3 regions of the Telluria sp. Soil_C_11 genome follow, and region 2 is predicted to be linked to each of the others. Evidence: riboswitches for the same ligand, from Rfam matches in the RefSeq annotation. Region 2 holds a riboswitch; each other region holds the start of a gene.
What was found. Region 2 has a riboswitch for thiamine pyrophosphate ahead of thiC (phosphomethylpyrimidine synthase ThiC). Riboswitches for the same ligand answer to the same signal wherever they lie in the genome.

Region 1 (9,745 bases), on a different contig from region 2:
TCACGCTGCTGGAAGGCGACCTGCCGCGGCGGCTGCGGCAGGTAGAGGCATTACTTGCTTAGAAGTCGAACTGGCCCGACACGCGGAAGGTGCGCGGTGCGCCCGGCAGCAGGTAGCCGCCCAGCGCCGGCGTGACGTCGCGCCAGTAGAACTTGTCGAACAGGTTGTCGACGCGGGCGCGCCAGGTCACGCGGGTAGCGCCCAGGTGCATCGCGTACGCGGCGCCAAGGCCGAACACGTGGTAGTCGGGAACGAACACGCGGTTCTCGACGTCGAAGGCCTTCTTGCCGGAGTACTGCCAGTTGGCGTCGACCTTCAGGCCCGGCACCTGCGGCACGGCGTATTCGGCCCACACGGTCGACTTGAAGCTGGGGACGTCGGTGACGCGCTTGCCGTCGATGGCGGCGTCGCCGGTGCCGTCCTGGCGGGTGTTCAGGGCCATCAGCGACAGCCCGGCCTGCAGGCCCGCGGCCAGCCTGCCGTCGGCCGACAGCTCGAAGCCGCGGTGGGTCTCGCGGCCGCCGCGCACGAAGGGGTTGCGTTCCACCGGTTCGCCGTCGACGATGACCGTCACGGTGTGGTTCGGATCGGTGTACTCCAGGCCCTGGCGGATCTGGAACAGCGAGGCCGACAGGTTCACGCCGCGCACGGAGCCCTTGGCGCCGACTTCGAACTGCTTCGAGCGGCCCGGCTCCAGCACCTGGTTCTCGTTCGCGGTCTCCATCGGCGCGATGCCGCCATGCTGCAGGCCGTGGCTCACCGAACCGTAGACGTTCCAGTCGCGGTTCACGTTATAGACCAGGGCGAGGCTCGGCAGCAGGAAGGAATCGCGGCTAGCGACATGGCTTGGCGCGATGTAGTCGCTGCGCCTGGCCTGCACGTAGCGCAGGCCGCCGTGCAGGGTGAGCTGGGGCGTGAGGGTCACGATGTCCTGTGCGAACAGCGCGCTTTCCTGGTCGCTGCGGCGTTCGAACACGGGGCCGGTGACGCGCGACGGATCGGCGTGCGGCGACACCAGCGGATTCCACAGGTTGCTGTAGCCGACGTAGTCATAGACATAGTCGCCGAAGCTGTCGTGGCGCTCGGCGTACGAGGCGCCGACGGTCAGTTCGTGGCGCAACGCGCCGGTGGCGAAGCGGCCCTGCAGCATCGCCTGCAGGCCCCACGGGGTCTTGCGCTCGCCCACGCTCTGGTAGTCGTAGACGTCGTAGTCGCCGTTCGAGCAGTAGCCCGGATAGAAGCCTTCGCCCTCGTTGCTGCAGCCGTAAGGGAAGGCGGTGAAGTCGTCGCGCTTGAACCAGTGCTTGTTGGCGGCGACGGTCGCTTTCCAGCCGTCCGCCAGCCTGTATTCGAAGCGCAGGCCGAGGTTGGTGTCGCGGGTGTCGACGGGACGGGTCCAGGGCTGGTCGTTCAGCAGCATCCTGGCCGACACGCCGGTCGGCAGGACTTCATTGCGGATCAGCTGGAAGCCGGGCGCCGTGATCTGCGCCTTGTGCTGCCAGTCGAGGTCCAGCTGGAGCAGCGCATCCGGGGTGATCTGCCAGTCGAAGGCGCCGGACACGAACTGGCGGTCGCCGTTCGCGCCGCGCACGTAGGAATGCAGGTCGGCGGCGGCGGCGTTGATGCGGTAGCCGAAGCGGCGGTCGTCGAAGCGGCCGCCCAGGTCGATCGTCCCGTACAGGGTGCCGCGCTCGCTGACTTCCACGGTGGCCGAGCGCAATGGGGTGGCGGTCGGGCGCTTGGTCACGTAGTTGACGATGCCGCCCGGGGTGGCGACGCCGGCGGTGAGGCCGGCCAGGCCCTTCAGCACTTCGATGCGCTCCTTGTTCTCCAGCGGGATCTGGGTGTCGCCGGGGATCGCGAAGCCGTCCTTGCGGTAGCTGTAGTTATTGTCGAGGGCGAAGCCGCGGATCGAGAACTGCTCGGCATAGCCGACCGCGTTGTAGGCGTCGCTGACCGAGGCGTCGTAGCGCACGGCGTCGGTGGTCGAGCGGATCGACAGGTCCTGCATCTGGGTGCGGCCGATCGCGGTGATCGAGGCCGGGGTCTCCCACAGCGAGGATTCGGAGAAGCCGCCGACCGCGGCACGTTCGAGGCCGGTGCGGGTGCCGGTGACGACGACCTCGGCAATCGGCTGGCCGCGCTGGTCCTGCGCCTGGGCGTTGAGGGAGAAGGCTTGCGCGATGGCGCAGGCCAGGATCGAATACTTCAGTTGTGCGTTCATGGGTTTGCTCGTCTTCGCGCGCCGCTTGGCGTCGCTGCTTTGTCAAAAGCCGGAGCCAACTGGGGAAGGGCAAACAGGTGTGGGCGCCGTTCGGCACCGCCTTGCGCTTTCCTTCGCTGGCATTATCCAGATCAGGTACGGAGGGTATCTCTCACCCGGCAGCGGCTACGGCTGCCAGGACCCCTAGCGAAGGCGCGAGTGTAGCACGGATGCGGGTGGCGTGTGGCGTGTCTGGCAAGGCTGGGCGGTTGCGCTCCGGGTGCTTTGCCTGGCGTGGGATTCGCGCAACGGGTTCCGGCCGGGGCCCGTTCCACGCATGCCAATGGGTGCGGGAAGCGCGTATGCTATCCAATCGACTCGCAAACGCGGAGGGAGGCAGCCATGGCCATCACCAATGGTTCTGCCGGCACGAATGTCCACGAGATCGCCGATGGCGTGTATCGCATCAATACGCCTGTCAGCATCGTGCCGGGTGGGTTCTCGTTCAACCAATACCTGATCGTCGACGACCAGCCGCTGCTCTTTCATACAGGGCCGAGAAAGATGTTTCCCCTGGTGCGGGAAGCCGTCGACAGCGTCATGCCGGTCGGCGACCTGCGCTTCATTGCCCTGTCGCATTTCGAAGCGGATGAATGCGGCTCGCTGAATGAATGGCTGGCCGCAGCGCCCCACGCGGCGCCCTTGTGCAGCCGGGTTGCCACAATGGTGTCGGTGAACGATTTCGCGGACCGGCCGGCCCATGCCATGGCGGATGGCGCCGAGCTCAGCCTGGGGTCGCGATCGGTCAAGTGGCTCGATGCGCCCCATTTGCCGCACGGCTGGGAAACGGGCTTCCTGATGGATACCCGAACCCGGACGCTGTTTTGCGGGGACCTGTTCACCCAGGGCGGCACGGGTGGGACCGCATTGACCACGGATGACATCCTGGAGAACAGCGAAGCGTTCCGTCAACCGATGGACTATTTTTCGCATTCGACCAATACCAGGCAATTGATCGAACACCTGGCCGGCGAACTGCCTGGCACATTGGCGTGCATGCATGGGAGCGCCTGGAGGGGCGATGGGGCAAGCCTGTTGCGTGCCCTCGGCGAACGGCTGGTCGGCGGCGCAGCGCGGCCAGCGTGACAAGGCCCCCGGCCGGGAGGGCCTTGCCAGGCGTGCTTAGATGCAGCGTTCCAGCACCTTGCGGCTGACTTCCAGCGTCACCTCGCCGGTCTCGCCCAGCCTGGTCATGCCGTGCGCCTCCAGCGCCTTCACGACCGCCGGCACGACGTCCTTGCCCAGGCCATAGTCGGACAGCCGGGTCGGCACGCCGACCGCGCGGAAGAAGGCCTCGGTGCGGGCGATCGCGGCCTCGATGCGGGCGTCCTCGTCGCCCTCGGCCAGGTCCCACACGCGCGCCGCGAACTGCAGCAGCTTGGCGCGCTTGGCATCGCGGCGTTCGCGCAGCATGGCCGGCAGCACGATCGCCAGCGTCTGTGCGTGGTCGAGGCCGTACAGCGCGGTCAGCTCGTGGCCGATCATGTGGGTGGCCCAGTCGTGCGGCACGCCGGCGCCGATCAGGCCGTTCAGGGCCAGGGTCGCGGTCCACATCAGGTTGGCGCGGACGTCATGGTTGTCCGGCTCGGCCAGCGCGCGCGGACCTTCCTCGACCAGGGTCTGCAGCAGGCCTTCGGCAAAGCGGTCCTGCACCTTCGCCTGGCTTGGTACGGTCATGTACTGCTCCATGACGTGCACGAAGGCGTCGACGATGCCGTTGCCGACCTGGCGCGCGGGCAGGGTGAAGGTGCGGGTCGGGTCCAGGATGGCGAATTGCGGGAACACCAGGCGCGACATGAAGGCGAACTTTTCCTGGGTCGCCTTTTTCGTGATCACGCTGCCGGAATTCATCTCCGAGCCGGTGGCCGGCAGGGTCAGCACGGCGCCGAAGGGCAGGGCCGCGCGCACGTTCCTGGCGTGCTGTTCCAGGATCGTCCACGGGTCGTCGTCCAGCAGGCTGCCTGCGGCGACGAACTTGGTGCCGTCGATGACCGAGCCGCCGCCCACGGCGAGCAGGAAATCGATGTGCTCGCGCTTGACCAGGGCGATCGCCTCGACCAGGGTCTCGTAGCTGGGGTTCGGCTCGATGCCGCCGAACTCGAACACGGTGCGGCCGTCGAGTGCGGCCATCACGGCGTCGTAGGTGCCGTTGGCGCGGATGCTGCCGCCGCCGTACAGCACCAGCACGCGGGCCGTGGCGGGAACCAGGCGCGCCAGGCGCTCGATCTGGCCTTCGCCGAACAGGATGCGGGTTGGATTGTGGAAGTCAAAGTTAAGCAAAATAAATCCCCCTCGGGTTGCACAGGAGGGGGATTATCGCCGAGGCGGGATTTTCGCGCCGGCAGGGGCGCGTTCCTGGAACCTCAGACCTGCGCCGGCTCCAGCACCGGCGCCGGGTGCTCGACGTGCGCGCGCGCGTGCAGCAGGTGGCGCTGCAGGGTGGTGCGGGCGGATTCGCCGATCAGGCGCCAGTGCTCGCGGCGCTGGGCGGCGCGCTTGCGGTGCTTGGACGGCATCTCGGACAACGGCTTGACGTAGAAGGGCAGCGGAATCCGGTAGCCCTGCTTGCCCGGCATCTCGGCGCCGCCCAGGATCTTCCAGAAGCCGTCGTAGGCGTTGGCGAAGTGCTTTTCCGGATCGGGATCGTAGGCGATGTGGTCTTCGCTGCGGATGGCGACCACCTGGTCGATGCCGACCGCCTGGGCCACGCCCTGCATCGCGGCGAAGCAGAAGAAGCTCGGGGAGTTGTTCGGGAAGACGCGCTCGAAGGCTTCGAAGGCGGAACCGGAATCGGCCCAGCGGCCCTCGTTGCGGGCGATGAAGGGGACCACCGGCGCATCGACGCCCACCATATGGCCTTCCAGCCAGCTGAAGGACAGGCGGTGCAGGCACCTGCCGTCGGCCACCAGGGCCACGGTCAGGTCGCCCTCGGCGTTGCTGCGCGAAGCCATCTCGAGCTGGATCGTGAAGCTGCCGCCTTCGTCCCCGACCTGCCACAGCGGCAGGCAGCGGGCGCCGTAGACGGCCTGCTTGTAGGCGTCGTTGAAAGTGGTTTCCTCGAAGCGGTAGTGGCTCAGGACCGCCTGCACGCGCCGGCGCGCCGGCATGCCCTTGACCAGGTAATCGCGGTGGCTCAGGTGGTGGAAGGGGTCGTCGTTCGGCGGCAGCGCCACGTGGTTGCGGTAGACGCCGAGCTGGCACAGGGCGCGGTGGTCGCGCCAGTAGGCCAGTACGCGCAGGCTGCGTGCAATGCAGAGAATCCAGGAAGTGAGGCTGTTCTGGCGGCGGCGGGCCATCCAGTGTCTGGCGAGGTGAGCGAAAATCATGGTGCGCTCCGGGCATTCATTATCAGGGTGGTTCTATCTTGACTCACCGGCCTTGGCGGCAAGGTGACATTGCTCAACGGAAATAAAATGCTGGGCAGGTCAAGATCGCCACGCTCGATAAGGCATCCCTTGGGTCTTTTTATTCGTGATCACGATGTCTCTTGTTGATTTTTTGTCAGGCAAACGTTGCCAGATGCAAGACTAGCACGATTGCCGCGCCGAACATCGAAATCGTCATGAATAATTGAGTCATGCCGAATAAGTTGAGGAGGGGCGCATGGTGTATGAACTTTTTTATTGGCCGACGATCCAGGGGCGCGGCGAGTTCGTCCGGCTGGCGCTGGAAGAGGCCGGGGTGGAGTACGTCGACGTTGCCCGCGAGCCGGGCGGCATGGGGCGCATGATGGCGGCGATGGACGGCCCCGACCATCCCTCGTTCGCACCGCCCTTCCTGAAAGCGGGCGAGCTGACGATCGGCCAGACCGCCAACATCCTGCTGTACCTGGGGCAGCGGCACGGGCTGGCGCCGGCCGACGACGCCGGCCGGCTGTGGGTGAACCAGCTGCAGCTGACGATCGCCGACCTGGTCGCGGAAACCCACGACACCCACCATCCGATCGCGACCTCGCTGTATTACGAAGACCAGCGCCCGGAAGCGAAGCGCCGCGCCGCCGACTTCATCGAGACCCGGATTCCGAAATTCTTCGACTGGTTCGAGGGCATCCTCGGCCGGCCAGAACCGAAGGACTACCTCACCGGCGACCAGCTGACCTATGCCGACCTGTCGCTGTTCCAGCTGATCGAGGGGCTGCGCTACGCCTTCCCGGCGACGATGGGGCGGATCGACGCCGGCTATCCGTTGCTGATGGCCTTGCGCGACCGGGTGGCGAAGCGTCCGCGGATTGCCGCCTACCTGAAATCGAAGCGGCGGGTGGCGTTCAACGAGGAGGGGATTTTCCGGCATTATCCGGAGTTGGAAAACCAGGAGCAGAAGTAACGTCGTTCCCGCGCCAACCACCGTCGTCCCCGCGAAGGCGGGGATCCAAGTTTGCTAGCGTTTCGTTAGCTTTGGCAAAACTTGGGCCCCCGCCTTCGCGGGGGCGACGGAAGAGATGCGGGGGCGACGGAAGAGATGCGGGGGCGACGGAAGAGATGCGGGGGCGACGGAAGAGATGCGGGGGCGACGGATCAGGCGTCCCAAACCGGCCCGAAATCCGGACTCACCAGCCGCTCGCCACGCTCCAGCCCTTCGATCGCGACGATGTCTCCAGCCCTCAGCTTCACTCCCGGCGCGCCAAGATTGGAAGCCAGGTTCTCGCGCCGGGTCGACGACGGAATCACGGCATACCCCTTGGCCATCAGCCAGGCCAGCGTCACCTGGGCCGGCGTGGCGCCGATGCGCGCCGCGATGGCCTGGATCACCGGGTCGAGCAGCGCCTTGCCATAGGCCAGCGGCATGTAGGCCGTGACATGGATGCCGTGCTGGCGGGCGAAGGCGGCCACCGGGCGGTTCTGCAGGAAGGGGTGCAGCTCGACCTGGTTGGTGGCGATGTTGTCGGCGCCTACCGCCCCGATCGCTTCGCCGAGCAGGGCATTCGTGAAATTCGATACGCCGATCGCGGCGGTGAGCCCCTGCCTGCGCGCTTCCAGCAAGGCCTGCATCGATTCGGCCACCGGCACCGCGCCTTGCGGCGAGGGCCAGTGGATCAGCGTCAGGTCGAGCCGGTCCAGGCGCAGCTTGCGCAGGCTCTCCTTCAGGCTCGGGATCAGCCTGTCGCCGGCCAGGTGCTCGGTCCAGATCTTGGTGGTGACGAACACCTCCTCGCGCGCCACGCCGGATGCCTGCAGCGCCTCGCCGACCTCGGCTTCGTTGCCGTAGACCTGGGCGGTGTCGAGGTGGCGGTAGCCGAGTTCGAGGCCGTTGCGCACCGAGTCGGTCGCCTGCTGGCCCTGCAGGCGGAAGGTGCCGAGGCCGAGTTGGGGAATGGTGTGTTTCATGCGTGTTCTCCGAAAAATCAATGCGTCAGGACGGCGCGGTCGGCCGGGGCGGGCGCCGCGATGCCGCGCGCCGCGTCGCGCCGGTCGAGGCGGCCGGCCAGGGTGGTGAGCGCCAGCGCGCCGAGCACCACCAGGGCGCCGATCCAGGGCGTGGCCATCAGGCCGGCTCTGGCGACGATCAGGCCGCCGCCCCAGGCGCCGAGCGCGATGCCGACGTTGAAGGCGGCGATGTTCAGGCCCGAGGCCACGTCCACCGCCTGCGGCGCGTCGCGGCCGGCGCGCTGCACCACATACACCTGCAGGCCGGGCACGTTGCCGAAGGCGACCGCGCCCCAGGCCAGCACGGTGACCAGCACCGCGGCCTTGTTCCCGGCCGTGAACTGCAGCACCAGCAGCACCGCGGCCAGCAGCGCGAACACGATCTGCAGCGCGCGCACCGGGCCCTTGCGGTCGGCCAGCTTGCCGCCCCAGATATTCCCGAAGGCGACCGAGACGCCGTACACCAGCATCACCAGGCCGACCGCGCCGGCCGAGAAGCCGGCCACCTGCTGCAGGATCGGCGCCAGGTAAGTAAAGGCGACGAAGGTGCCGCCGTAGCCGAGGGTGGTCATGGCATACACCAGCAGCAGGCGCGGCTTCTTCAGCACCGCCAGCTGGGCCGGCAGCGACGACGGCTTGCTGCCCGCGATCGCACGCGGCACCAGCAGGGCGATGCCGGCGAAGGCGATCACGCCCAGCATGGCGACCGCCAGGAAGGTCATCTGCCAGCCGAAGTGCTGGCCGATGAAGGTCCCGAGCGGCACGCCGGTCACCAGGGCCACGGTCAGGCCGCTGAACATCAGGGCGATCGCGCTGGCCGCCTTTTCCTTCGGCACCAGGCTGGTGGCGATGGTCGAGCCGATCGAGAAGAAGACGCCGTGCGCGAGGCCGGTCAGCACGCGCGCGGCCATCAGGGCTTCGTAGCCGGGCGCCATCCAGGCGACCAGGTTCCCGGCCGTGAACAGCAGCATCAGGCCGAGCAGCAGCAGCTTGCGCGGCACGCGCCCGGTGAGGGCGGTCAGCACCGGCGCGCCGATGGCCACGCCGAGGGCGTACAGGCTGACCAGCAGGCCGCTTGATGGCACCGACACCTGCAGGCTGGCGGCGATGGTGGGGATCAGGCCGACGATCACGAATTCCGTCGTCCCGATGGCGAAGGCGCTGAGTGTCAGCGCCCAGAGTGCGAGTGGCATGTTGTTCTCCTGTTGCCTTTGATGGAAGCCAGCATTCTGGGCGTCGGGCGACAGAAGAAAAACATGCTGCCGTACAATAGACTTTTGACTCGGAGTCACAAATGCTGGACATTGGCGCCCTGATTACCTTCGTCACCGTCACGGAAACGGGCTCGTTCTCGACCGCCGCCCAGCAGCTCGGACAGACGCCGTCGGGTGTGTCGCGCACCGTCTCGCGGCTCGAGAAAGAGCTGGGAATGACCCTGATGCACCGGACCACGCGGCGCCTCGACCTGACCGCGGAAGGCGCCTGGCTGCTGGAACGGGCGCGCCGCGTGCTGGCCGAGCTGGCCGATACCGAAGCCCAGGCGGCGGCGCGGCGCGGCCACCCGGCCGGCCTGGTGCGGGTGAACGCCGCCACGCCCGCGCTCGACCATTTGGTGGCGCCGCTGGCGGCCGACTTCCTCGACGAATATCCGCAGGTGTCGCTGGAGCTGACCAGCGGCGAAACCATCGTCGACCTGATCGAGGAAAAAGTGGATGTCGCGATCCGCATCGGCATCCTGCCCGACTCCAGCCTGAACGCGCGCCTGCTGGGGCGCAGCCGGATCCGGGTGCTGGCCGCGCCGGGCTACCTGGAACGCCATGGCCGGCCGCAGACGCCCGCCGACCTCGCGCGCCACCGGCTGCTGGGCTTCACGGCGCCGGCCTCGCTGAACACCTGGCCGCTGCGCGACGGCAGCCAGGAAGGCGTGCTCGCCAGGCCGCAGGTGACGGCGTCCAGCGGCGAAACCCTGCGCCACCTGGCCCTGGGTGGGGCCGGCATCGCCAGCCTGTCGGACTTCCTGACCGGCGCCGACGTCGCCGGCGGCCGCCTGGTGCCGCTGCTGGAGGACGCCGCGCTGCCCTGGACCCAGCCGGTGTGGGCGGTGTTCTACAAACAGGGC
Region 2 (9,745 bases):
AAGATCGTGATGAAGATGGCTTCCAACGAATGGATGCTGCAGTCGCTGCAACTGACCCAGCTCGCGAGCCGCACGATGGCCGCGCAGAAGCACGTGATCATCGCCGGCTTCGGGCGCAGCGGGCAGAGCCTGGCGATCCTTTTGTCGGAAGAAAAGCTGCCCTGGTACGCGCTCGACCTCGACCCCGAGCGGGTCCAGGAGGCGCGCGCGGCCGGCGCCAACGTCTCCTACGGCGACTGCGCGCGCAGGGAAGCCCTGATCGCGGCCGGCATCAACCGCGCCAGCGCGCTGGTGATCACCTTCGCCGACACGCGCCTGGCGCTCAAGGTGCTGCACCTGGTGCACGAGCTGGCGCCGGAGCTGCCGGTGATCGTGCGCGCCCACGACGACACCGAACTCGATGTCCTGAAAAAGGCCGGCGCCACCGAAGTGGTGCCGGAAGCGCTGGAATCGAGCCTGATGCTGGCTTCGCACGCGCTGGTGGTGATGGGGGTGCCGCTGCGGCGCGTGGTGCACCGCGTGCAGGCCGCGCGCGACGAGCGCTACGCCACGCTGCGCGGCTTCTTCCACGGCGCCGGCGACGTCAGGGAAGACCCGGAACACAGCTACGTGCGCCTGCATTCGGTGGTGCTGAACGAAGACGCCGGCGCGGTCGGACGCTGCATCGGCGAGCTGGAGCTGGACGACGTCGGCGCCGAGGTGACCGCGGTCCGGCGCGGCAACCAGCGCATCGAGCCGGAACAGGACACCGAGCTGCGCGCCGGCGACGTGGTGGTGCTGCGCGGGACCGGGACGGCGGTGACGCGGGCCGAGGGGCGCCTGTTACGGTAACGCGACCACCTGGTTGCGGCCGTTTTCCTTTGCCCGATAAAGGGCCTGGTCGGCCCGCGCCACCAGTTCGTGCGCCACTTCCTCGACCGCCTGCTCGCGGTCGACGCCGTCGAGCGCCGCCACCCCGACCGAGACCGTCACCTCCAGTCCCTGCCCGTCTCCCAGCAGGAAGGACTGGCCTGCCACGCTGGCGCGGATGCGCTGCGCGACCAGGCTGGCGCTCTCCAGGTCGGCGTCGATCAGCAGCGCCACGAATTCCTCGCCGCCGAAACGCCCCAGCGCGTCCGACATGCGCAGCTCGGCCTTGATGCGGGCCGCCACTTCGCGCAGCACGTCGTCGCCGGCCTGGTGGCCGTGGCTGTCGTTGACCTGCTTGAAGTGATCGACGTCGATGTACAGGCAGGACAGGCCGTAGGACTGGCGGCGGGCGCGGGCGATCTCCTCGGCCAGGCGGCGGTCCATGTAGCGCCGGTTGTAGACGCCGGTCAGCGCATCGGTCAGGCCGATGTACTTCAGCATCTCGTTGCTGATCACGTTCTCGAGGCAGATCGCGATGATCGACCCCATGTGCTCGACGAAATCGGTGCCCAGCAGCGGCGTGAAGCGGCTGAAGTCGCGGCTGCCCAGGTTCAGGCTGCCCATCAGGCGCCGGTTGCGCATCAGCGGCACCAGCGCCACGCTGGCCAGCCCGGCGGGCGGATTCGGGAAGGCCATCGCGTGGCTGACCGGGTGGTACGGCAGCAGGCGCGGCCTGGGCGTGCGGCCGGGCTCGAGGTCGAAGCCCAGTTCCTCCGCATGTTCATGGAACAGCAGGTTGGGCAGGGCCTCGAAGTCCACGCCCAGCTTGTGCATGACCGTAAAGATGTCGGCGCCGGTGTCGACCAGCGACAGGGTCACGACGTCGAGATTCGAGACGACCGGCAGCTGGCGGAAGATGGTGGCGACCAGTTCCTGGAAGCTGCCCGCGCTGACGATCTCGAGATCGAAGGCCTGGTGCCGCATCATGATCGCGTGGTTGCTTTCGGCCTGGTCGATCAGGCTGGCGAGCTGCCTGCGCAGTGCGGCGTTCTCGGCCATCAGTTCGCGCACACTGGCGCCCTGCTGCTCGTGCATGGACATTCCTTTCAGCAATTAGTCCATACATTACGCCAACTCAGCCGTATTGCAAATCGAAACCGCGCGAAATCGTTGTCAGAATGCCAGTTCGACCGCCAGTTCCTGCCCCACGCGCAGCCCGCTGCCGGCGCCGGCCGACACGATGCAGTTCATGCCCAGGCAGACCGCGCCGTCGAGTTTCGGATTGGCGCGGTAGGTCTGCAGGATGTCGAGCGGGTCCGGGCCGGGCACGCCGGTGGCCTGGTCGATGGCGGGAATCGGACAGCGTGCGCAGGGTTTCACGGGCCGGATCTCGGCCGCACCGGTGCCGAGGGAGGCCGTGTAGTCCTCCTCGAAGGCTTCCATGCCGGCCACCACCAGGTTGGGGCGGAAGCGGTCCATCGGCAGCGCGTCGCGTCCGGCCGCGCGCAGGCGCAGGTTCAGGTCGTCCAGCGAAGACTGGCCGATCAGCAGCAGCGGATAGGCGTCGGCGAAGCGGGTCTGCGCGGGCACGCCGCCAGTCCACTTGACGCTGGTCGGGCGCACCACGTCATGGCGGAAGCGCACCAGGCGCACCGGCTCGCGCGTGCCGAGCGCTTCGGCGAACCAGCCGGCGGCCGTCTCGCCGCAGTCGGCCGCGCTCACCCTGTCGTCCCAGATCTGCACCTGGCGCACGGGCGCGTCGTCCTGCCAGGCGAGCGGCAGCAGCAGCTCGCCCATCCCGGGCGCGCGCACGCGCAGGTTGCCGCCGCCAGGGCGCGGCTGGATCAGCGCCATGCGCGGGAACTCGCGCTGGGTCAGGAACTGGCCGGCTTCGGTCACCAGCATCCACTCGCGGTCGTGCACGCCTTGCGCGGCCAGGCCGGATTCGAGCAGGGTCGCTTCCTGGACGGCGAAGCCGGCGCAGGACTTGATCGGATACAGGAGGAGTTGGGACAGGATGGGCATCGCGGACCGGGTTCGACTTCGGGGCGGATAGTATCGCACCAAGTTTGCCATTCCTCCAAAATCGACGTACACTCCCGCCGTCGCTTCACGAGAAGCGGCAACAACGCTAGGGGTCCTGCGCCGGTCACACCAGACCGGGCGCGGGTGAGAAATACCCTCCGAACCTGATCTGGATAATGCCAGCGAAGGGAAGCTACAGAGTCCGCGCATGCCCTCGAGCCTGCGCTCCTTTGCACTCCTCCGCTGGATCGCCGATCTTCAGTGATACAAGGAGTGCACTTGAACGCCGATCCGAAATTCCTGTCCGCCAGCGCCACCGTCGACGCCGCGGCCGTGACACCGCTTCCCAATTCGCGCAAGGTCCACGTGACCGGCTCGCGCCCCGACATCCGGGTGCCGATGCGCGAAATCCACCAGTTGCCCACGCCGGCGTCCTTCGGCGCCGAGCCGAATCCGCCGGTCTGGGTCTACGACACCTCCGGCCCCTATACCGATCCGGACGTGCGCATCGACATCCGTTCCGGCCTGCCCTGCCCGCGCAGCCAGTGGATCCGCGAGCGCGGCGACACCGTCGAACTGGCCGGCCCGTCCTCGCGCTACGGCCAGGAGCGCCTGCAGGATCCGAAGCTGGCCGAGCTGCGCTTCGACCTGCAGCGCAAGCCGCACCGCGCCGCCGGAGGGCGCAACGTCACCCAGATGCACTATGCGCGCCAGGGCATCGTCACGCCCGAGATGGAATTCGTCGCCATCCGCGAGAACCTGCGGCGCCAGGAATACCTGCGCAGCCTGGAAGCCGCGGGCCCGACCGGCAAGCGCATGGCGGCCCTGCTCGGCCGCCAGCATCCGGGCCAGGCCTTTGGCGCGTCCATCCCGCACGAGATCACGGCGGAGTTCGTGCGCGACGAGATCGCCCGCGGGCGCGCCATCCTGCCGGCCAACATCAACCACCCGGAATCGGAACCGATGATCATCGGCCGCAACTTCCTCGTGAAGATCAACGCCAACATCGGCAACTCGGCGCTCAGTTCTTCGCCCTCCTCCATCGGCGACGAGATTGAGAAGATGACCTGGGCCATCCGCTGGGGCGGCGACACGGTCATGGACCTCTCGACCGGCAGGCATATCCACGAGACGCGCGAATGGATCATCCGCAACAGCCCGGTCCCGATCGGCACCGTGCCGCTCTACCAGGCGCTCGAAAAGGTGAACGGCAAGGCCGAGGAACTCACCTGGGAAATCTACCGCGACACCCTGATCGAGCAGGCCGAGCAAGGCGTCGACTACTTCACCATCCACGCCGGCGTGCGCCTGCCCTTCGTGCCGATGACGGCGAACCGGCTCACCGGCATCGTCTCGCGCGGCGGTTCGATCATGGCCAAGTGGTGCCTGGCCCACCACAAGGAATCGTTCCTGTACACGCATTTCGAAGAGATCTGCGAGATCATGAAGGCCTACGACGTCGCCTTCAGCCTCGGCGACGGCCTGCGCCCCGGCTCGATCTACGACGCCAACGACGAAGCCCAGCTGGCCGAGCTGCGCACCCTGGGCGAACTCACGCAGGTGGCCTGGAAGCACGACGTGCAGACCATGATCGAAGGCCCCGGCCACGTGCCGCTGCAGCTGATCAAGGAGAACATGGACCTGCAGCTCGAGCAGTGCCACGAGGCGCCCTTCTACACGCTGGGCCCGCTGACCACCGACATCGCCCCGGGCTACGACCACATCACCTCCGGCATCGGCGCCGCCAACATCGGCTGGTACGGCACCGCGATGCTGTGCTACGTGACGCCGAAGGAGCACCTGGGCCTGCCCGACAAGGACGACGTCAAGGACGGCATCATCACCTACAAGATCGCGGCGCACGCGGCCGACCTGGCCAAGGGCCATCCCGGCGCCCAGATCCGCGACAACGCACTGTCGAAGGCGCGCTTCGAATTCCGCTGGGAAGACCAGTTCAACCTCGGCCTCGACCCGGACAAGGCACGCGAATTTCACGACGAGACGCTGCCGAAGGAGTCAAGCAAGGTGGCCCACTTCTGCTCGATGTGCGGGCCGCACTTCTGCTCGATGAAGATCACGCAGGAAGTGCGCGACTACGCGGCCGGCGGCATGCAGGAAAAGGCGGTCGAGTTCATGCGCAAGGGCGCCAAGCTCTATCACAAGGAGTGAGGATGCTGGAGATCGAGCTCGAACTGAACGGCGCGCCATACATCCTGGACGCGGCGCGGCCGGAAGCGGCCACCCTGCACGCGCTGGTCGATGCGCTGGGCCTGTCCGGCCAGGCGCTGGCGCTGGCCGTGAACCGCCGCGTGGTGCCGCGCGAACGCTGGTCCGGGACCGTGCTGGCGCCACGCGACAAGGTCGACGTGGTGCGCGCGATCGGCGGCGGATGAACATCGGGAGGATATATGAATGAAATGAATGCGCATGACATGAACGACAGGCCGCTCGTCATCGCCGGCAAGGAATACCGCTCGCGCCTGCTGGTCGGCAGCGGCAAGTACCGCGACCTGGAGCAGACCCGCGCGGCGACGGAAGCGGCCGGCGCGGAAATCATCACGGTGGCGATCCGCCGCGTGAACATCGGCCAGGACCCGCACGCGCCGAACCTGCTGGACGTGGTGCCGCCCTCGCGCTATACCATCCTGCCCAACACGGCCGGCTGCTACACCGCGAAGGATGCGGTCTACACCCTGCAGCTGGCGCGCGAGCTGTTGAAAGGGCACAAGCTGGTCAAGCTCGAGGTGCTGGGAGACGACAAGACCCTGTTCCCCAACATGCCGGAAACGCTGCGCGCCGCCGAGGAACTGGTGCGCGACGGCTTCGACGTGATGGTCTACTGCAGCGACGACCCGATCCAGGCCAGGATGCTGGAGGAGATTGGCGTTGTCGCCGTGATGCCGCTGGCGTCCCTGATCGGCTCGGGCATGGGGATCCTGAACCCGTGGAACCTCTCGCTCATCATCGAGCAGGCCAGGGTGCCGGTGCTGGTCGACGCCGGCGTCGGCACCGCCTCGGACGCGGCGGTGGCGATGGAACTGGGCTGCGACGGCGTGCTGATGAACAGCGCCATCGCGCTCGCCCGCGAGCCGGTGCGCATGGCGCGCGCGATGCGCATGGCGGTGGAGGCCGGCCGCGCGGCGCACCTGGCGGGACGGATGCCGCGGCGCTTCGCGGCCTCTCCCTCGTCGCCGATGGCGGGCCGGCTCGGTGGCGCTGATTGAGATGCGGCCCTGCGTACTGGTGTTTTCCGGCCTCGACCCGTCGGGCGGGGCCGGCATCCAGGCCGATATCGAGGCGATCGCGGCCCAGGGCGCCCATGCGCTGTCCATCGTGACGGCGCTGACGGTGCAGGACAACGAGCGCGTGCACGAAGTCGTGCCGGTGGACGCCGCCCTGCTCGCGCGCCAGGTCGCGCTGCTGGGCGCGACCATGCCGGTCCGCGCCGTCAAGCTCGGCATTCCGGGCAGCCTGGCGAATGCCGGGGCGATCGCCGGCATCGTCCGGCAGCTGCGCGAACGCCAGCCGGCGCTGCCGGTGGTGCTCGATCCGGTGCTGGCCAGCGGCCACGGCGACCCGCTCGCGCACGGCGATGCCGTGGCGGCACTGGCGCCGTTGCTGGCGGTGGCGACGGTGGCGACGCCGAACCTGCCGGAAGCGGCGGCGCTTGGCCCTGTCTGCTGTCCCCACCTGCTGGTGACCGGCGGCCACGGCGATGGCGACGAGGTCGTGAACCGCTGGCACAGCCGGGATGGCGTGCGCGAATGGCGCTGGCCGCGCCTGCCCGGCGAATTCCACGGCAGCGGCTGCACGCTGGCCGCCAGCCTGGCCGCCCGCCTGGCCCTGGGCGATGCGATGGACCAGGCGCTCGACCGCGCCCAGCGCTTCTGCCACCAGGCGCTGGCGGATGCCTATGCGATCGCGCCTGGCCAGCGCATCCCCCACCGTATCGAACATCGAGGAGCATGAAAGTGAGAGGACTGTATTTGGTCACCCCCGACTGGGACGACACCGGCCGGCTGCTGGAAGTCACCCGGCAGGCGCTGGAAGCCGGCGCCACGCTGGTCCAGTACCGCAACAAGACGGCCGGCGAAGCGCTGCGCGAACAACAGGCGGCCGCCCTGCTCGACCTGTGCCGCCGGCACGACCGGCCGTTGGTCATCAACGACCACGTCGCACTGTGCCTGCGGCTGGACGCGGATGGCGTGCACGTCGGCGGCCTCGACGCGCCGGTGGCCGCGGTGCGCGCGGCGCTCGGGCCTGGCCGGATCGTCGGCGCCTCCTGCTACGGCCAGTTCGCACTGGCGCAGGCGGCCCAGGACGCGGGCGCCAGCTATGTGGCCTTCGGCGGCTTCTATCCGTCGAAGGTGAAGGTGTACGAGGTCAGCACGCCACCTAGCATCGTGGCCCGGGCGAAGGCGCAGCTGGCGGTGCCGGTGGTGGCGATCGGCGGGATGACGCCGCAGAATGCGCGGCCGCTGGTGGGGCTGGGGGCGGATATGGTGGCGGCGATCAGTAGTGTGTATGCGGCGCCGGATGCATATGCCGCAACCAGGGAATTCGCTGGTCTGTTCTAAGTGCCACCTTGTAAACGTCGTTCCCGCGAAGGCGGGAACCCAAGTTTGCATGCGCTATCGAAATGCAAGCAACACTTGGGTCCCCGCCTGCGCGGGGACGACGGTGTGGAGGGTTACCCCTTCGCCAGCCTGAACTGCGTCAGCTCGCCGGTCAGGTAACCCACCGCCGCCCCGAACTTGTCCTTGTAGTTCGCCCGGATCAGCGGATCCAGGGTCGTCTTCACGCCCGCATGGATCCCGCCCCAGTCGCCGGCGTGCTGGAAGTTGCTCATGATGTAGGTCCAGCCGTTGATGTCGTCCACCGCGTGCAGGCCGGTCGATTCGCCGCCGGCCGGGACCGACAGCAGGCGCGAGAGCTGCCTGGTGTCGACGTTGTAGGCCCACAGGAAGTTGTTGACGTGCTGGCTGCTGTCCTCGCCGATGAACAGGGTGCGCATCTTTTCCGAGAACTTCAGGTTGTCCGGATTGCCGACCTTGTTCGGGTTGGCGGTATTGCCCAGCGCGTCGGCGGCGATGTCCTCGCCCACCAGCAGGGCCCTGGTGTCGGCCGGCATCCACTCGCTGTCGATGGCATTGCCGGCAGTGTCCTTCTGGCCGCCCTTCAGGTTCAGCATCATCACCGCGCCGGCATCGAGCTTCTTCGGAATCGAGATGCCGTTGCCCGGCACGTTCAGCGCATTCCCCGCCACCATCGAGCTCTGGCAGTTCTGCAGGGCCGAGTAGGCGATCCTGTCCTTCAGGTTGACGGTCGTGCCTTCCATCTTGGTGAAGCCCATCGAGGCGCCCACCAGGGCGGCGTAGCGGTGGGTTTCCAGGAAGGCGGCCGCCTTTTCCATGCCCGACTTGAGCCTGAGCCACTCGGTACGGCCGTTGGCGGCGACCCTGGTATAGGTGGCGTCCAGCGGGTCGGCGGTCCTGACGTCCATGATGTCGGTCGGCTTGACCGAGGCGGCCAGCGAGCGGATCTCGTCGCTGGTGGCGGAGCCCAGCCTGATCCAGGTGAGCGGCGCGGCGGCGGCGGCCGGGTCCAGCGAGAAGCCGGCGCCGACCTTGGCCACGTACAGGGTGCCCGAGGACAGGTCCTGCTCCCTGTCGGCCACGAATACGAAGTAGCCGCTGTTGGTGGCGTCGTCGCCCATCAGCACGGTACGGTTGTCGCCCATCACCTGCACCAGCTCGTGCGAGATGCGGCCCATGCAGTAATGCTTCTTGATGGTCGCGCTGCCATCGGGGTTGACGGTGACTTCCGGCAGGTGGCCGTAGTTGTACGGATTGGCCATGGTCTCGCTGCCGTACAGGTTCCTGCTGAAGCCCTTGAACTGGGCGTCGGTGGACGCGGTGAAGGCGTTCGGCTCGTACTCCTCGCTCGACAGGTGGGTGCCCCACGGCGACAGGCTGGCGCCGCAGGTGATCCACAGGCCGTTCACGCCCGAGGTGTCGACGTTGTGGTACTTCACCAGGGTCAGCTTGCCGTTGGCCGGATCCTGGTCCAGGGTCAGCACCGCGATCGGCGACGGCAGCTGGCCGTACATGCCGGTCACGCCGTCCTGGGCGAAGCTCGTGTACTCGAACTGCACCACCGCGAACACGGTATTGCCCTTCAGCCCGGCCGCCCCGACGCCGGCCGCCTTCGCGTTCGGCACGGTCAGCAGCGAAGTGCCGTCCGGCGAATCCGAGAAGAACTGGCGCTCCTTGCCGGCCACGGTCGTGTCGATGATCGGGCGGTTCGTGATGTCGTAGTAGCCGCCGGCCAGGATGGTGCCGCCGCTGCCGTTCGGGACCAGGTCGCCGGTGATGAAGAAGGGTTTGTACGAGAGCTTGAAATCGAGCTTGCTGCTGTCGCTGAAGTTGACCGTCATGGTCGAAGCGACCGAGGTGGTGGCCATCGCGGCGGCGTCGGCCAGGCTTGGCGCGCTCATCGAACCGAAGGACACGCTCGACAAAGTGACCGGCGGCGTGGTCTGGGTCGGGGGCGTCGGCGCGGTGCTCACCGGGCTGTCGTCACCGCCGCCGCAGCCGGCCAGCATGGCGCCCACGGTAGCGGCGCCGATCGGCAGCATGGGGGTCGCGCCCAGCAGGCGAAGCAGGCGGCGGCGGGACAGGTCGGTATTCGGATTCATACGTCAACACTCCAGGATCAGGTCAGTGGGACCGCACCGGAGGCGCGGCGATCGCTGGGGAGAATAGTCGAGGCGTATGTCAGGCAGATGACGGAAATTTAACAGTTGTGTGACATTGCGGGCTGGCCCCGGGATGGGACCATGCCCGCCGCGGCAGCGGCCGGTCCGGCTTTC
Region 3 (9,745 bases), on a different contig from region 2:
CACCAGCGCCGCCAGGTCCATGGCCTCGAGCGCCTCTTCCAGCTCGCCCTTGACGCGGTTGTAGAACACGGAAGATCCCGCGTTCGCGCCTGCCGCGCTCACCAGCCCGATGCCGCGGACACCCGCGGCGAACGCGGCCCTCGCCACCGCGAGGTTGGCGTCGAAGTCGACCGCACGGAACGCCTGCTGGCTGCCGGCCACCTTGATCGTCGTGCCCAGCGCGAGATAGGCCTCGTCGGCCGGCGGCAGTTCGGGCAGGCGGCGGAAATCCACGAGATGCACGCGGAGCCTGGGGTGCTGGAGTCGCAGTGGCCGGCGGCTCAGTGCGTGCACCTGCGCGACCGTCCCGTCGGCAAGCAGGGACTGCACGATCAGCCCGCCAACCAGACCCGTGGCGCCGGCGACCAGCACCGTCCGTCGTGGTGGCATGTTACGTTGGTCCTGCATCGCTCAGGCGCCCAGTCCGAGCTCGTCCCTCACCTGCTCGCGCAAGAGGTACTTCTGGATCTTGCCCGTCACCGTCATCGGGAAGGCCGTCACGAAGCGGACATGGCGCGGGATCTTGTAATGGGCGATCTGGCCGCGGCAGAAGTCCTGGATCTCTTCGGCGGTGGCGGTTTGCCCGGGACGCAGGATGATGCAGGCGCACAGCTCCTCGCCGAATTTCCGGTCGGGCACGCCGACGCACTGCACGTCCAGGACTTTCGGATGACGGTACAGGAACTCCTCGATCTCGCGCGGGTAGATGTTCTCGCCGCCGCGGATGACCATGTCCTTGGAGCGGCCCACGATCGACGCGAAACCCTCGTCGTCGATGACGGCCAGGTCGCCCGTATGCATCCAGCGTGCGGCATCGATGGTGTCGCGTGTCTTTTCCTCGTCTCCCCAGTAGCCGAGCATGACCGAATAGCCGCGGGTCAGCAGTTCGCCCTTGACGCCGCGCGGGACGATCCGTCCGTCGCCGTCGACGATCTTGACCTCCAGGTGAGGGTGCACCCGGCCGATGGTCGTGACGCGCAGCTCGACCGGATCGTCGACCGAGCTCTGGAACGACACCGGGGACGTCTCCGTCATCCCGTAGGCAATCGTAATTTCCGCCATGTGCATCCTGCCGATCACCCGGCTCATCACCTCGGCCGGACAGGGCGAGCCGGCCATGATGCCGGTCCTGAGCGTCGACAGGTCGTAGCGCGCGAAGTCCGGATGGTCGAGGACGGCGATGAACATGGTGGGCACGCCGTGCAGGCCGGTGCAGCGTTCCGCCTGCACCGTCTCCAGCACCGCTTTCGGATCGAAGCTCTCGCCCGGGAAGACCATGGTGGCGCCGTGCGTGACGCAGGCCAGGTTGCCGAGCACCATGCCGAAGCAGTGGTACAGGGGCACCGGGATGCACAGCCGGTCGCGCTGGCTCAGCTTCATCGCCTCGCCGATGAAGAAACCGTTGTTCAGGATGTTATGGTGGCTCAGCGTCGCCCCCTTCGGCGCGCCCGTGGTGCCCGAGGTGAACTGGATATTCACCGGATCGTCGAACTGCACGCCGTCCTGCACGCGGGACAGCTTTTCCAGCTCTTCCGCGCTGGGCGGCGCCAGCAGCTCGTCGAAGTTGAACATGCCGGGCGTCGGATCAGGGCCCAGGCGCACCACGTGGCGCAGGTGCGGCAGCCGCGCCGACTGCAGCTCGCCCGGCCTGGAATGGTGGATTTCCGGGACCACGTCCTGGACCATGCCGATGTAATCGCTCGACTTGAACGCGGGCGCCAGGACCAGGGCGCTGCACTGCACCTTGTCGAGCACATACTCCAGTTCGGAGCGGCGGTAGGCCGGATTGATGTTCACCATGATCAGGCCGGCGCGTGCCGTCGCAAACTGGACCAGCACCCACTCGGCGCAGTTCTGCGCCCAGATCCCGACCCGGTCGCCGGGCTGGAGCCCCAGCCTGAGCAGGCCGGCGGCCAGGCGCGTGACCCGCTCGTCGAATTCGCGCCAGGTCCAGCGGATGTCCTGGTGACGCACGACCAGCGCCTCGTCGTCGCCAAAGCGCGCCGCGATGCCGGCCAGGTGCACGCCGATCGACTCCCCGATCAGGGGCACCTCGTGCGCGCCGTGGACGTAGCTCAGGGTTTGCTGCATGCCTGTCTCCTTGTCGTTCTCTGGTGCCCGTGAGCTTATCACGTTGCCAATCGCGCGGATCGTGCGTACACTGCCCACCGTCGTTTCGACAGAGACGGCACAACGCTGGGGGTCCTGCATCGTCGAGCACGGCGCGCGGGTGAGAAACACCCTTCGAACCTGATCTGGGTAATGCCAGCGAAGGGAAGCTCGAGCAGCCTGCGCGTGTCCGCCACACGCATGCGCCGCCACTCCATTCGCCGGATCCCGATCTTCATCGCGATGACCGAGGAGTGCACATGAACGCCGATCCGAATTCCTGCCTGCCAGCGTCCGCCCGCCATGGGGCGGTGTACCGATGAAGGTCATCGTGCTGGGAGCCGGCGCCGTCGGGACCGCGTCGGCGTGGTACCTGCGGCAGGCCGGCCACGAGGTGACGGTGGTCGAGCGCCAGCCCGGCCCCGCGCTCGAGACCAGCTTTGCGAACGGCTGCCAGATCTCGGTGTCGCATGCCGAGCCGTGGGCCAATCCCGCCAGCCTGCTGAAGGTGTTGCGCTGGCTCGGCCGCGAAGATGCGCCGCTGCTGTTTCGCCTGCAAGCCGACCCGCTGCAATGGCGCTGGTGCCTGCAGTTCGTGCGCGAATGCGCGCCCGCGCGCGTGGCCGCGAACCTGCGCCGCATCGTCGCGCTCGCCGACTACAGCCGCCGCAGCCTGCAAGTCCTGCGCGCGGAAACCGGCATCGACTACGACTGCCTGACCCGCGGCATCCTGCATTTCTATACCGACCAGGGCGAGTTCGATCGCTCGCGCCATGCAGCGGAAGCGATGCGCGAACTGGGCTGCCCGCGCATGACGGTCGACGCCGACGAGGTGGTACGGATCGAGCCGGCCTTGCGCGCGGCGCGTCCCAGGCTGGTGGGCGGAGACTACACGGCCACCGACGAATCCGGCGACGTCCACCAGTTTACGTCCCGGCTTGCCGCCAGGGGCGAAGCCGCCGGGATCCGCTTCCGCTACAACATGACCGCGACCCGCCTGCTGGCCGGCGCGGGAAGCGTCCAGGGCGTGGAAGCCATCGATGGCGAAGGCCGCTACCAGGCGCTGCATGCCGACGCCGTGGTGGTCGCCCTCGGCAGCTTCTCCCCGGCCCTGCTGGCGCCGCTGGGAGTGCGGCTGCTGATCTATCCCGGCAAGGGCTATTCCGCCACCTACCCGATCGTGGACGCCGCCGCGGCCCCGACGGTGTCGCTGACCGACGACGGTTGCAAGCTGGTCATGTCGAGGCTCGGGTCGCGGCTGCGGGTGGCCGGCACCTGCGAATTGGGCGGCTATTCGCGCGAACTGAACATGGTGCGCTGCAACGCGATCACGCTCCGCGTGCGCGCGCTGTTTCCCGATGCCTGCGACTACGATCGCGCCAGCTACTGGGCCGGCCTGCGGCCGCTGACGCCATCGAACGTGCCGTATGTCGGCAGGACGCGCCTGCCGAACCTGTACCTGAACACCGGCCACGGCACGCTCGGCTGGACCATGGCCTGCGGCTCGGGCCGGGCGCTGGCCGATATCGTCTGCGGCCGCCGGCCCGAGGTCGACTTCACGTTTTGCCGATGACCGCTATACTTGCGTCTTTTTGGCGAAGCACCCGATGGAAACTGGCAGTGAACTGGCGCTCATCGCGCATCTCGAGCGTATCGCGGAACGCCACCTGGTCGAACACGAAGGACGCATCCTGTGCTGGCGCGCATTCGGCGCCGGCGCCCCGCTGGTGCTGCTGCACGGCGGGCACGGCTCATGGCTGCATTGGGCCAGGAATATCGAAGCCCTGTCCGCCTCGCACCGCGTGCTGGTGCCCGACATGCCCGGCTATGGCGACTCGGATGCGCTGCCGGCGGGGAGCGGCTACGGCGACATCGTCGATGCGATCAAAGCCTCGCTCGACAACATATTCGGCGCCGGCGCGGCCTTCGGCCTGGCGGGCTTTTCCTTCGGCGGCGTGATCGCCGGATGCCTCGCGGCCCGGCACCCGGGCGTGCGCCGACTAGCCCTGCTGGGCGCGGTGGGACATGGCCTGCGCCGCCGCCAGCCGGGCGCGATGCGCATCTGGCAGGACGCCGCCGACGAACAGACCATGCTCGCGCACCTGCGGCACAACCTGGGGGTGCTGATGCTGCATGGCCCGATCGACCCGATGGCGCTGGAGATCCACCGCCGCTCCTGCATCCGCACCCGTTTCGAGAGCAAGAAGACCTCGATGAGCCCGGCCCTGTCGGAGGCCCTGGCCGGGCTGGAGATCCCGGTCCTGATGCTATGGGGTGAACACGATCCGACCGGCGACCCCGCCGAAGTCGGGCCGCTGTGGTGTGGCGCCCGTGCCGAGCGCACCCATCACGCGATTCCCGCCGCCGGGCATTGGGTGCAGTACGAGGCGGCGGATGAGGTCAACCGCCGCCTGCTCGACTGGTTCGCCTGACGGCTTCAGCGCGATGCAGCCGCCGCCTTCGCGCGCGCCTTGTGCAGCTTCCTGTAGCTGTCCATCAGGCGGTGGTGGCGGTCGAGTCCTTCCAGCTGCATGCTGGTCGGCGCCAGGCCGAAGAAGCGCACGCTGCCGTCCACCGAGCCCAGCACCGCGTCCATGCGCGGATTGCCGAACATGCGGCGGAAGTTGACGACGTAATCTTCCAGTTCCAGCTCGTCGTCGAGCACCACTTCCAGCACCGCATTCATCGCCTGGTAGAACAGCTTGCGCTCGACCGTGTTGTCGTTGTACTGCAGGAAGGCGCCGACCAGCTCGTGCGCCTCTTCAAAATTCTTCAGGGCGAGATTGATCAGCAGCCGCAACTCGAGCACCGTCAGCTGGCCCCAGTCCGTGTTCTCGTCGAACTCGATGCCGATCAGCGTCGCGATGTCGGAATACTCGTCCAGCTCGTTGTTCTCCAGGCGCTCCAGCAGCGCCGCCAGTGCGGCATCGTCCAGGCGGTGCAGGTTCAGGATGTCTTCGCGGAACAGCAGCGACTTGTTGGTGTTATCCCAGACCAGGTCTTCGACCGGGTAGATCTCGGAATAACCCGGCACCAGGATCCGGCAGGCGACGGCGCCCAGCTCGTCGTACACCGCCATGTACACCTCCTTGCCCATGTCTTCGAGAATGCCGAGCAGGGCCGCGGCTTCCTCGGCATTGGCGTCGTCGCCCTGCGCCGTGAAATCCCACTCGACGAAATCGTAGGCCGCCTTGGCGCTGAAAAAGCGCCACGACACGACGCCGCTGGAGTCGATGAAGTGCTCGACGAAGTTATACGGCTCCGTGACGGCCTCGCTCGCGAAGGTCGGCGCCGGCAAATCGTTCAGGCCCTCGAAGCTGCGCCCCTGCAGCAATTCCGTGAGGCTGCGTTCCAGCGCCACCTCGAAGCTGGGGTGCGCGCCGAAGGAGGCGAACACACCGCCGGTGCGCGGGTTCATCAAGGTCACGCACATGACCGGATAGGCCCCGCCCAGCGACGCATCCTTGACCAGCACCGGAAAGCCCTGCGCTTCCAGTTCCTGGATCCCGGCCACGATGCCGGGGTATTTCGCCAGCACCTCCTGCGGCACGTCCGGCAGCGCGATCTCGCCTTCCAGGATCTCGCGCTTGACTGCCCGTTCGAAGATCTCGGACAGGCATTGCACCTGCGCTTCGGCCAGCGTGTTCCCGGCGCTCATGCCATTGCTGGCGTAGAGGTTTTCGATCAGGTTGGACGGGAAATAGACCGTTGCACCGTCCGACTGCCGCACATAGGGCAGCGACACGATACCGCGCTTCGCATTGCCCGAGTTGGTGTCGACCAGGTGCGAGGCGCGCAGCTCCCCGTCCGGGTCGTAGATGCCGAGGCAGTACTCGTCGAGGATCTCCGCCGGCAGCGCATCGCCGGGACCGGGCTGGAACCAGCGCTCGTCCGGATAATGCACGAAGGCCGCGTTGGCGATCTCCTCGCCCCAGAAGGCGCCGGCATAGAAATGGTTGTTGCTGATGCGCTCGATGTACTCGCCCAGGGCCGAGGCCAGGGCGCTTTCCTTGGTCGCGCCCTTGCCGTTCGTGAAACACATCGGCGAATGCGCATCGCGGATATGCAGCGACCACACATTCGGCACGATATTGCGCCACGACGCGATTTCGATCTTGATGCCCAGCTCCGCCAGCAGGCCCGACATGTTCGCGATGGTCTGTTCCAGCGGCAGGTCCTTGCCCGGGATATAGGTAGCCGCGTCGCCGGCCGGCTGCAAGGTCAGGAGGGCCTGGGCGTCGGCGTCCAGGTTGTCCACTTCTTCGATCACGAACTCGGGACCGGCCTGCACCACTTTTTTCACGGTACACCGTTCGATCGAGCGCAGGATGCCCTGGCGGTCCTTTTCGGAGATATCCGGCGGCAGCTCCACCTGGATCTTGAAAATCTGCTGGTAACGGTTTTCCGGGTCGACGATATTATTCTGCGACAGGCGGATGTTTTCGGTCGGGATGTTCCGGGTATTGCAGTACAACTTCACGAAGTAAGCCGCACACAGGGCCGACGACGCCAGGAAATAATCGAAGGGGCCTGGCGCCGAGCCATCGCCCTTGTAGCGGATAGGCTGGTCGGCGATGACGGTGAAGTCATCGAACTTGGCTTCGAGGCGCAGCTTGTCGAGGAAGTTGACTTTGATTTCCATGGAAGAATTCCAAAAATGATGCGAACAATGATATCGGGCCTGCGCGATCGGACGATCGGCCATTCAAAACATAAAGCCCTGTGAGGACAGGGCTCTAGCGGTCAATCAGCGGCGGGAAGCAAGGCCATCGGACGTGGCGGCCTCGAATGAACAAGCGCGGCTCCGCCAGGCAATGGGGATGACAGGACAGTATCCGTCGGTGGCGCATTCCCGAATGGCACCGGACGCCTATTATAAGGCCAAGCGCCGCCCGGCCGGCTGAAAACCCATCCTCTCTTCCGCCGCGCCGGGGCAAGCCACCTTGAATCGCGAGCTTTATCCTTGCAACGCGACTTCTTGTGTCGAAGAAATTTACACTTTCACCAGGCAAGAACGTTCGCCCGCCCGAGGATTCGTGCAAATACATTTCCAAAACAATAAGTTATAAATACTGAAAGTTCCTGGCACGGATCATGCTCTACGTTTCCGACAGGAATACCAGAACTACCGCGGAAGCGCTGGGATGTCCTGAGGACAGTGAATTCATCAATCAAAAAGGGGAAGTAAATGAAAGTTGGCAAAGCAATCGGACGTCACCCAATCCTTCGCACGATCTCGGCCTGCGTGCTCGCCGCCGCATGCTCGGTCTCGGCCCACGCGACCACGCTCACGACCAGCGGCACCCTGCCGGATGAGCCACTCGGTGCCTATCAACTGTACAACTTCGACGTCACGGCCGACGGCACCACTACGCTGTTCCTGGACGGCAATACGGATGCCTGGCTCGGGGTTTTCTCCGGTACCAACGTGATGAGCAATGCCACCTTCATCGCGCAGGATGATGACAACGGCGGCAATCTGGACAGCTTCCTGAGCCTGAACCTGGCCGCCGGCAGCTACACGGCCTGGATTACGACCCACGGCAGCTTCTGGAACACCAACACGAACGCGATTTCCATCAACCACGACCACACGCCGATGGCTTACACGCTGACGATCAATGGCGAGGTTGCGGCTGCCGATGTTCCCGAGCCGGCTTCGATGGCCTTGCTGGGCCTGGGCCTGGCCGGTTTCGCCGCAGCACGCCGCCGCAAGGCCTGATGCCGCATGCTCCCGGCAGGTGCGCCTGCCGGGGCACACCCGGGGATGCGCACGGCATCCTCAGGCAAACCTGCCCATCCGGCGCGTGCTGGCGAAGCCCTGGGTGATCGGCACCGGAAGCAGCTTCAGCAGGTAATGCAGGGCCAGCGGGACCAGCACCATATCGTCGACGGCGCCCAACAGGGGGATCGCCAGGTTGAACGGGGCCAGCGCATACAGCAGCAGGCCGGCCGTGACCGGCAGCAGCCAGCCCGGACGGGCATCGTGGCGCAATGCGAACCACAAGAGGCGAAGGTCCGCTTTGCTCATACGCCACATCATCAGCAACAGTCTTTTCACCGGATTCCCCTTCCCAGGCAGTAGACCGCCAATGTGCGGCCGAAGTGCGCGCACACAAGGTCCTCTCCATTATGCATGGCGCATACGGCCTTTTTCCGGCATTGCACGCACTTTTACAAATGCTTTCGCCTGTAACGTTTACAAGCTTTCGTACACAGGATTTAACAAGTAGTCTGTTGGGCTCAGCAGTAGCAAGCGCAATTTTCTATACGGAGTCTTCCTTGTCCGAACCAATCAATCCCCAACCGAAGACGGTCATCAAGATCATCGGCGTCGGCGGCGCCGGCGGCAACGCCATCAATCACATGGTGTCCTCCGGACTGGCCGACTTCGAATTCATCTGCGCGAATACGGATGCGCAGGCGCTGTCGAACACTGCCACCGAAATGCGGATCCAGCTCGGCGAGAGCGGCCTCGGCGCCGGCAGCGACCCGGTGGTCGGGCGCGAAAGCGCGATCCGCGAACGCAGCATCATCGCCGACGCGCTCAAGGGCGCCGACATGGTGTTCCTTACCGCCGGCATGGGCGGCGGCACCGGCACCGGCGCCGCGCCCGTGATCGCGGACGTGGCGCGCGAGCTGGGCATCCTGACCGTCGCCGTGGTGTCGAAACCCTTCGAATTCGAAGGCCCGCGCCGGACCCGCGTGGCCGAGGAAGGCATCGCGGTGCTGGCGCGATGCGTCGATTCGCTGGTCATCGTCCTGAACAGCCGCCTCGAGGAAGTGCTGGGCGACGACATCACGCAAAAGCAGGCCTTCGCCGCCGCCGACGAGGTGTTGAGCAAGGCCGTGACCGGCATCGCGGAAATCATCGCCGTGCCCGGGATGATCAACGTCGATTTCGAGGACGTCCGCACGGTGATGCGCCAGACCGGCATGGCGATGATGGGCTCCGCCGAGCATTCCGGCGCCGACCGCGCCGTCAAGGCGGCCGAGGAAGCGATCTCCTGTCCCCTGCTCGACGGCAAGAACCTGCGCGCCGCGCGCGGGGTGCTGGTCAACATCTCCGCTTCCGAGGAAACGCTGAAACTGCGGGAAACCAAGGAGGTCATGAACGCCATCTGCGCGCAGACCAGCGATGACGCCATCATCAAGTTCGGCGCGGTCTTCGACGAGTCGCTGGGCGACGCGATGCGCGTGACGGTGGTGGCCACGGGGCTGAAGCGGCCCAGCGATTTTACCGGCGGGAAGCGATCCCTGATGTCGCGCCTGGTGCCGGGCAGCGGCCTGGGGCCGGGCTCCGCCAGCCAGGTACGCGGCGGCGTGCGGGAGAGCCAGTCGGTGCTGCGCCAGCCGGGGTCCAGGACGGTTGCGCGGCCGGCGCAGCAAGCGCCTGTTGCCGGCGGGGACGACCAGCGGGCCTGATCAGGAAATGAGCGCAAAACAGGCTGTTGACCATTCGTGCGGTGATCAGCGGCCTTTCTGATTACGCGGCCACTCGCCTGGCGCCAACGATCGTCAAGGCGCCGTCCGCGTCATGGCCCGCACATGGTCTGCCCGGCCCGCGCGCCAGCCATTGAAGCCCGCCACCGATCCG

Region 1: linked by a shared signal. The riboswitch ahead of AC3A6M_RS03575 (TonB-dependent siderophore receptor) and the one ahead of thiC (phosphomethylpyrimidine synthase ThiC) in region 2 are both predicted to bind thiamine pyrophosphate.
Region 3: linked by a shared signal. The riboswitch ahead of AC3A6M_RS14380 (D-amino acid dehydrogenase) and the one ahead of thiC (phosphomethylpyrimidine synthase ThiC) in region 2 are both predicted to bind thiamine pyrophosphate.

What each region holds. Positions count from the first base shown of each region.
Region 1 is NZ_JBDGIN010000002.1:149,805-159,549, forward strand. Features, by position in the region: gene AC3A6M_RS03570 (AAA family ATPase) at 1-62, shown strand, start outside; gene AC3A6M_RS03575 (TonB-dependent siderophore receptor) at 59-2,224, opposite strand; TPP riboswitch at 2,316-2,419, opposite strand; gene AC3A6M_RS03580 (oxygen-binding di-iron domain-containing protein) at 2,606-3,349, shown strand; gene AC3A6M_RS03585 (iron-containing alcohol dehydrogenase) at 3,386-4,543, opposite strand; gene AC3A6M_RS03590 (DUF535 family protein) at 4,627-5,589, opposite strand; gene AC3A6M_RS03595 (glutathione S-transferase) at 5,867-6,586, shown strand; gene dkgB (2,5-didehydrogluconate reductase DkgB) at 6,778-7,587, opposite strand; gene AC3A6M_RS03605 (MFS transporter) at 7,605-8,819, opposite strand; gene AC3A6M_RS03610 (LysR substrate-binding domain-containing protein) at 8,921-9,745, shown strand, end outside.
Region 2 is NZ_JBDGIN010000006.1:214,241-223,985, forward strand. Features, by position in the region: gene AC3A6M_RS12700 (monovalent cation:proton antiporter family protein) at 1-831, shown strand, start outside; gene AC3A6M_RS12705 (GGDEF domain-containing protein) at 823-1,944, opposite strand; gene AC3A6M_RS12710 (MOSC domain-containing protein) at 2,023-2,874, opposite strand; TPP riboswitch at 2,973-3,082, shown strand; gene thiC (phosphomethylpyrimidine synthase ThiC) at 3,154-5,043, shown strand; gene thiS (sulfur carrier protein ThiS) at 5,046-5,267, shown strand; gene AC3A6M_RS12725 (thiazole synthase) at 5,283-6,098, shown strand; gene thiD (bifunctional hydroxymethylpyrimidine kinase/phosphomethylpyrimidine kinase) at 6,100-6,843, shown strand; gene thiE (thiamine phosphate synthase) at 6,846-7,451, shown strand; gene AC3A6M_RS12740 (PhoX family protein) at 7,565-9,571, opposite strand; gene AC3A6M_RS12745 (GntR family transcriptional regulator) at 9,744-9,745, opposite strand, start outside.
Region 3 is NZ_JBDGIN010000007.1:257,172-266,916, forward strand. Features, by position in the region: gene AC3A6M_RS14370 (NAD(P)H-binding protein) at 1-429, opposite strand, end outside; gene AC3A6M_RS14375 (AMP-binding protein) at 451-2,130, opposite strand; TPP riboswitch at 2,228-2,333, shown strand; gene AC3A6M_RS14380 (D-amino acid dehydrogenase) at 2,468-3,721, shown strand; gene AC3A6M_RS14385 (alpha/beta fold hydrolase) at 3,756-4,580, shown strand; gene AC3A6M_RS14390 (OsmC domain/YcaO domain-containing protein) at 4,586-6,790, opposite strand; gene AC3A6M_RS14395 (DVUA0089 family protein) at 7,337-7,870, shown strand; gene AC3A6M_RS14400 (YkvA family protein) at 7,931-8,179, opposite strand; gene ftsZ (cell division protein FtsZ) at 8,431-9,573, shown strand; gene AC3A6M_RS14410 (hypothetical protein) at 9,635-9,745, opposite strand, start outside.